3 regions of the Streptomyces sp. NPDC006174 genome follow, and region 3 is predicted to be linked to each of the others. Evidence: riboswitches for the same ligand, from Rfam matches in the RefSeq annotation. Region 3 holds a riboswitch; each other region holds the start of a gene.

Evidence for each region. Region 3 has a riboswitch for thiamine pyrophosphate ahead of ABZ267_RS29500 (thiamine ABC transporter substrate-binding protein). Riboswitches for the same ligand answer to the same signal wherever they lie in the genome.
Region 1: another riboswitch for thiamine pyrophosphate. It lies ahead of thiO (glycine oxidase ThiO); the one in region 3 lies ahead of ABZ267_RS29500 (thiamine ABC transporter substrate-binding protein).
Region 2: another riboswitch for thiamine pyrophosphate. It lies ahead of thiC (phosphomethylpyrimidine synthase ThiC); the one in region 3 lies ahead of ABZ267_RS29500 (thiamine ABC transporter substrate-binding protein).

What each region holds. Positions count from the first base shown of each region.
Region 1 is NZ_JBEXTJ010000006.1:345,606-347,861, reverse strand. It holds gene thiO (glycine oxidase ThiO) at 1-862, opposite strand, end outside; TPP riboswitch at 860-972, opposite strand; gene ABZ267_RS16250 (hypothetical protein) at 1,025-1,366, shown strand; gene ABZ267_RS16245 (FAD-dependent oxidoreductase) at 1,396-2,256, shown strand, end outside.
Region 2 is NZ_JBEXTJ010000002.1:64,693-66,948, forward strand. It holds gene thiC (phosphomethylpyrimidine synthase ThiC) at 1-1,020, opposite strand, end outside; TPP riboswitch at 1,013-1,146, opposite strand; gene ABZ267_RS04710 (YibE/F family protein) at 1,217-2,256, shown strand, end outside.
Region 3 is NZ_JBEXTJ010000016.1:70,112-72,367, forward strand. It holds gene rlmN (23S rRNA (adenine(2503)-C(2))-methyltransferase RlmN) at 1-933, shown strand, start outside; TPP riboswitch at 1,000-1,116, shown strand; gene ABZ267_RS29500 (thiamine ABC transporter substrate-binding protein) at 1,199-2,256, shown strand, end outside.

The DNA.
Region 1 (2,256 bases), on a different contig from region 3:
CGCTGGTGGCGCCGACGACCAGCTCGCCGTTCTCGCGCGGTACGAGGTAGAGGTGGCCGCCGCGGACGACGGCACGCACCGTCCGGCTGAGAAAGGGGGCGTACGCCGGTGGCACGGAGAGCCGCAGGACCTGGCCCTTGACCGGGCGGACCGGCGGCAGGACCTCCTCGGGCACGCCCGCGAGCCGCCCGCTGAGGCTGCCCGCCGCGAGGACGACCTGGTCGGCCTCGACCTCCGTACCGTCACCGAGGGACGCTCCGGAGGCCCGGCCTCCGGCGACGCTGAGCCGCTCGGCGGACGCCCTGCGGAACACCACGCCGGCCCGCTCGCACGCGGCCAGCAGCGCCGTGGCCAGCCGGCGCGGATCCACCTGGTGGTCACCGTCCACCCGCAGCCCGCCCCGGACACCCGGCGCGAGCATCGGCTCCAGCCGGCGGCACTCACGGCCGCTCAGCCAGACCGACTCCAGGCCCGAGCGCTCCTGGAGCGCGTGCAGCTCCCGCAGATGCGCCCGGTCGTCGGAGTCCAGCGCCACGGCGAGCGTCCCGCAGGTACGGAAGCCGGTCTCCCGGCCGCTCGCCGCCTCCAGCTCCGCGACGAACTCCGGATAGCGGGCGGCGGAGGCCAGGTTGAGGCCGAGGAGCAGCTCCTCGCCGTAGTGCAGTTCGGTGACGGCGGCCAGCATCCCCGCCGCGACCCGGGCGGCGCCGCCGCCCGGATCGGGATCGGCCACGGTGACGGTCAGCCCGCGCTGGGCCGCCCGCCACGCGGTGACCAGGCCGATGATGCCGCCACCGATGACGAGGACATCGGTTCCTGAGTTTTCCGCCGGGATTCCGGAGGTCTTCCCCGAGACGCGCATGGGTGTCCAGCCCCTCCCTTCGCCGGCATGACCCGGATCAGGTTCGTACGGTCGGAGGCGCTTCAGCCTCCCTCTCAGCCCGGTGCGTCCGGGCTCCCGCGAGTGTTCTACCTTGGCCACCCTAAACCCACCCGCCTCTCACCCAGCAAGGGAGCAGCCACCGTGGCCCGTTCGCTCGACGGACTCGTCCTCTCACCCGTCGCCGACCAGGCCCCGGGCCAGGTGGGCACCCGGACCCGCTTCACGTACCACGAGCAGGACGGCGTGATCTGGGCCGAGTACACGGGCGGTGACGTGGTCCGAGGCCGGCTCATCGGCACCCGCGAAGGAGATGAACTCGACTTCCGCTACGTCCAGCTCAAGCAGGACGGAACCACCTCTTCCGGACACTGCCTCTCCACCGTCGTGGACCTCGCGGACGGCCGCGTGCGGCTGGCGGAGCGCTGGGAATGGGAGTCACAGGAAGGCAGCGGGACAAGTGTGGTGGAAGAAGTCACCCATTGACGTCGCGTCAGCTGAATAGAGTGGGACACGTGAGCGAGCAGACGGAAGAGCACATGGCTGGGCAGCCGGCACGGAACGTCGTGATCGTCGGAGCGGGCATGGCGGGCGTACAGACCGCCGTCGCTCTGCGGGAAGCCGGCTTCACCGGTCCCGTCACCCTGATCGGCGCCGAACCCCACCAGCCCTACGACCGGCCGCCGCTGTCCAAGGCGGTGCTGCTCGGCAAGGCCGAGGACTCCGCCTTCGACGTCGACTTCGAGGCGCTGGAGATCACGCTGCGCCTCGGCCTGGACGTCAGCGCTCTGCGCGCCGCCGACCACGTCCTGGACACCGCCGACGGCCCCGTCCTTTACGACGTCCTGGTCCTGGCGACCGGTGCCGAGCCCATCGCCCTGCCCGGCACCGAAGGCGTCCCCGGCGTCCATCTGCTGCGCACGCTGGACGACGCCGCCCGGCTGCGGCCCGTCCTGGAGGAGCAGCACGACGTGGTGGTCGTCGGCGCCGGGTGGATCGGCGCCGAGTTCGCCACCGCGGCCCGCGCCGCCGGCTGCGCGGTCACTGTCGTCGAGGCCGCCGCCCGCCCGCTGGCCGGAACCCTGCCCGCCGAGGTCGCCGCGCCGATGGCCGACTGGTACGCGGAGAGCGGCGCCGTACTCCTCACCGACGCCCGCGTCGAGCGCGTCGAGCACGGCACGGTGGTCCTCGCGGACGGCCGCGCCCTGCCCGCCGGAGCCGTGGTCGTCGGCATCGGCGCCCGCCCCGCCACCGGCTGGCTCGCCGGCTCCGGGATCGAACGCGGCCCGGACGGCTCGATCACCGCCGACAGCGCGCTGCGCACCTCGCTGCCCGACGTTTACGCGGTCGGCGACTGCGCCTCCTTCCCCTCCGCC
Region 2 (2,256 bases), on a different contig from region 3:
GAGGAACGACTCCTTGTGGTGCGCCAGGCACCAGGCCGCCATGATCGATCCGCCGCGCGAGACGATGCCGGTCTTACGGCGGGCCGTCAGCGGCACGTACGGCAGGCGTACTCCGGCGTGCACCGTCATGTAGTCCACGCCTTGCTCGGCCTGTTCGATGACGGTGTCCTTGTAGATCTCCCAGGTGAGCTCCTCGGCTCGGCCGTCCACCTTCTCCAACGCCTGGTAGAGCGGCACCGTTCCGATCGGCACGGGGGAGTTGCGCAGCACCCACTCGCGGGTGGTGTGGATGTTGCGGCCGGTGGACAGGTCCATGACCGTGTCGGCGCCCCACTTGGTCGCCCAGGTCATCTTGTCCACCTCCTCCTCGATGGAGGAGGTGACGGCCGAGTTGCCGATGTTGGCGTTGACCTTCACCAGGAACCGCTTGCCGATGATCATCGGCTCGATCTCCGGATGGTTGACGTTGGCCGGCAGCACCGCCCGGCCCGCCGCGATCTCCTCGCGTACGACTTCGGCCTCGACGTTCTCCCGGATCGCGACGTACTCCATCTCCGGCGTGATCTCGCCGCGCCGGGCGTACGCGAGCTGGGTGACGGGCCGTCCGTCGCGGCTGCGGCGCGGCTGGCGCGGGCGGCCCGGGAAGACGGCGTCGAGGTTGCGCAGCCCGCCGCGCGGCGAGGTGTGCTTGAGCCCGTCGTCCTCGGGGCGGACCGGGCGGCCCGCGTACTCCTCGGTGTCGCCGCGGGCGATGATCCAGTTCTCCCGCAGGGGCGCGAGGCCCCGGCGGACATCGGTGTCGATTCCGGGATCGGTGTACGGCCCCGACGTGTCGTACAGCGTCACGTCCTTGCCGTTGGTGAGGTGCACCTGTCGAACCGGCACCCGGAGGTCCGGGCGTGAGCCCTGGACGTACCCCTTGTGCCAGCCGATGGACTTCCCGGCCTCGTCGTTCGGAGCGCCGTCCGGCGTTCCGTCGTTCTGTTTCGAGGCAGGCGTGCTTGCGTCCGCTGTGGTCATGAGACCTACTCCCTACGCCGGCATTACCCGGTAACAGGTTCGGCGGTCGGCGCAGCGTGTCCCGTACGGATGTACGGCGGTCAGCGCCCTCTCAGCCCGGTGCTCCGAGCTCCCGCGTGTGCAAAGGTGCCTCCACGCTAGCGTCCTTTCCGGCGAGCTGACCAGAGGGCCCTCCCGTTCTTGCGATGATCGCCCCGTGACCTCCCCCCAAAGCGACCCCGCACCCCAGCCGCCGCCCCAGGGCCACAGCCACGGCCACACGCACAGCCACGGACCCGCCGCACCGGTCTCCAAGCACCTGCGCAAGGTCATCGCCGCCGTGGTGATCCCGTTCGCCACGGCGGTCGTCGTCGGTCTGATCGCGTTCTGGCCCGGCGGCGCCCCCGACCACGAGCGCACCGGCGTCGGATTCGACCGGCAGACCCAGGACGGCAAGGTCGTCCAGGTCGTCAAGGTCGACTGCGCCGACGTCAACGCCGCACAGGTCCCGCCGACCGGCGACACCTCCACGCCCTCGGGCCGCGAGGCGGTCGCCGAGCAGGAGGGGAAGTGCGCGAAGGCGACCGTCGAGGTGACCAGCGGCGACGACAAGGGCCGTAAGTTCGTCGAGGTGGTCCAGCCGGACGCGCCGCGTCAACTGCGCGAGGGCCAGGGCGTGGTGGTGGCGTACGCACCCGACGCACCGCGCGACCTCCAGTACAGCGTCACCGATGTGAACCGGAAGATCCCCATGACGCTGCTGGCCGCGATCTTCGCCCTGGCGGTGGTCGCGGTGGGCCGGCTGCGCGGGGTGATGGCGCTGGTGGCGCTGGCCGTCTCGTTCGCCGTACTGACCCTGTTCATCCTGCCGGCGATCCTCCAGGGCTCGAATCCGCTGGTGGTGGCGGTGATCGGGGCCAGCGCCATCATGCTGGCGGCGCTCTACATGTGCCACGGGGTGACGGCCCGGACCTCCGTCGCCGTCATCGGAACGCTGATCTCCCTGCTGCTGATCGGCCTGCTCGGGTCGCTCTTCATCGGCTGGGCGGACCTGAGCGGCAACACCGACGACAACACCGGCCTCATCCACGGCCTCTACCCGGACATCGACATGAGCGGTCTGCTGCTGGCCGGTGTCATCATCGGATCGCTCGGTGTGCTCGACGATGTGACGGTCACCCAGACCTCCGCCGTCTGGGAACTGCACCAGGCGGACCCGCGGATGGGTTGGCGCGGGCTCTACCGGGCAGGTATCCG
Region 3 (2,256 bases):
CCGGCGCAGTGGACCAACATTCCCGCCGGATCCCGGGAGAAGCTCGCCGAGGCGCTGTTCCCCGACCTGATGTCCGTGGTGCGGCACATCAGCTGCGACGACGACACCACCCGTAAGACGCTGTGGAAGCTGCACGACGGGACGCTCGTCGAGTCCGTCCTGATGCGCTACCCGGAGCGCGTCACCATGTGCATCTCCTCGCAGGCCGGCTGCGGGATGAACTGCCCGTTCTGTGCCACCGGGCAGGCCGGCCTCGACCGCAATCTGTCGACCGCCGAGATCGTGCACCAGATCGTCGACGGCATGCGCGCCCTGCGCGACGGCGACGTGCCCGGCGGTCCGGCCCGGCTCTCCAACATCGTCTTCATGGGCATGGGCGAGCCGCTCGCCAACTACAACCGTGTCGTCGGAGCCATCCGCCGGCTCACCGACCCCGAGCCGGACGGCCTCGGCCTCTCGCAGCGCGGGATCACCGTCTCCACCGTCGGCCTCGTCCCGGCCATGCTGCGCTTCTCCGACGAGGGCTTCAAGTGCCGCCTCGCCGTCTCGCTGCACGCTCCGGACGACGAGCTGCGCGACACCCTGGTCCCGGTCAACACCCGGTGGAACGTACGCGAGGTGCTCGACGCCGCCTGGGAGTACGCGGAGAAGTCCGGCCGCCGGATCTCCATCGAGTACGCCCTGATCCGGGACATCAACGACCAGGCCTGGCGCGGCGACCTGCTCGGCCGGCTGCTCAAGGGCAAGCGGGTGCACGTCAACCTGATCCCGCTCAACCCCACGCCCGGCTCCAAGTGGACCGCCTCGCGGCCCGAGGACGAGAAGGCGTTCGTCGAGGCCATCGCGGCCCACGGCGTGCCCGTCACCGTCCGGGACACCCGCGGCCAGGAGATCGACGGGGCCTGCGGGCAGCTGGCGGCCTCCGAGCGCTGAGGGCCTGCTGACCGCGAAGGGCCCGGCCGAAAACCGCCGGTGTAGCCTGGGCGGGAAATCAACTTCATATTCCGACAGGGGAGCGCCACAGCGCTGAGAGTGCGGCACCAAGGACAGGTTGGCCGCAGACCCTCTGAACCTCGCCCGGGTCATTCCGGGTAGGAAGTTCGGACCTTACTCAAGCTGTTGCGCCCTGCCCGCTTCCGGTACGTCCCGGCGGCGGGCGGGGCCGCGTCTCTTCCTGGTCACCTCCAGGAGGAATCACATGAACACCACCAAGAAGTACGCCTCGACCGCGCTCGCCGCGGCCCTCGGCGTCACCGTCCTCGCGGGCTGCGGCGGCTCCGGTGACGACACCTCGGCCGGATCCGGCGCGTCCAAGGGCAGCGGCTCCAAGACCGTCACCCTGGTCACCCACGACTCCTTCAACGCCTCGAAGGACGTGCTGAAGCAGTTCACCAAGGAGAGCGGCTACACCGTCGAGCTCCTCAAGAGCGGTGACGCCGGTGCGGCCCTCAACCAGGAGATCCTCACCAAGGGCTCTCCGCGCGGCGATGTCTTCTTCGGCGTCGACAACACCCTGCTCTCCCGCGCCCTCGACAACGGTCTCTTCACCGCGTACGAGGCCAAGGGCCTGGACCGGGTCGCGGACTCCACCGAGCAGGACGACCAGCACCGCGTCACGCCGGTCGACATCGGTGACATCTGCGTCAACTACGACAAGAAGTACTTCGCAGACGAGAAGCTCGACCCGCCGCAGACCTTCGAGGACCTGCTCAAGCCCGCGTACAGGAACCTCCTCGTCACCGAGAACGCGGCCAGCTCCTCGCCCGGCCTCGGCTTCCTCCTCGGCACCATCGCCTCCCAGGGCGAGGACGGCTACCAGGACTACTGGAAGAAGCTGAAGGCCAACGGGGTCAAGGTCGTCGACGGCTGGGAGCAGGCGTACAACGAGGAGTTCTCCGGCTCCGCCGGCGGCAAGAAGGCCAAGGCGGACCGGCCGCTCGTCGTCAGCTACGCCTCCAGCCCGCCCGTCGAGGTCCTCTACGCCGACCCGCAGCCCAAGGAGGCCCCCACCGGCGTCTCCACCGGCACCTGCTTCCGGCAGACCGAGTACGCCGGGCTGCTGAAGGGCGCGAAGAACGAGGCGGGCGGCAAGGCGCTGCTCGACTTCCTGATCAGCAAGACGTTCCAGGAGGACGTGCCGCTGAACATGTTCGTCAACCCGGTCGTGACCGACGCGAAGCTGCCGGAGATCTTCACCGAGTTCGGTGAGACCGTCGACAAGCCGGCCACCGTGGCCCCGGACAAGATCGCCGCCAA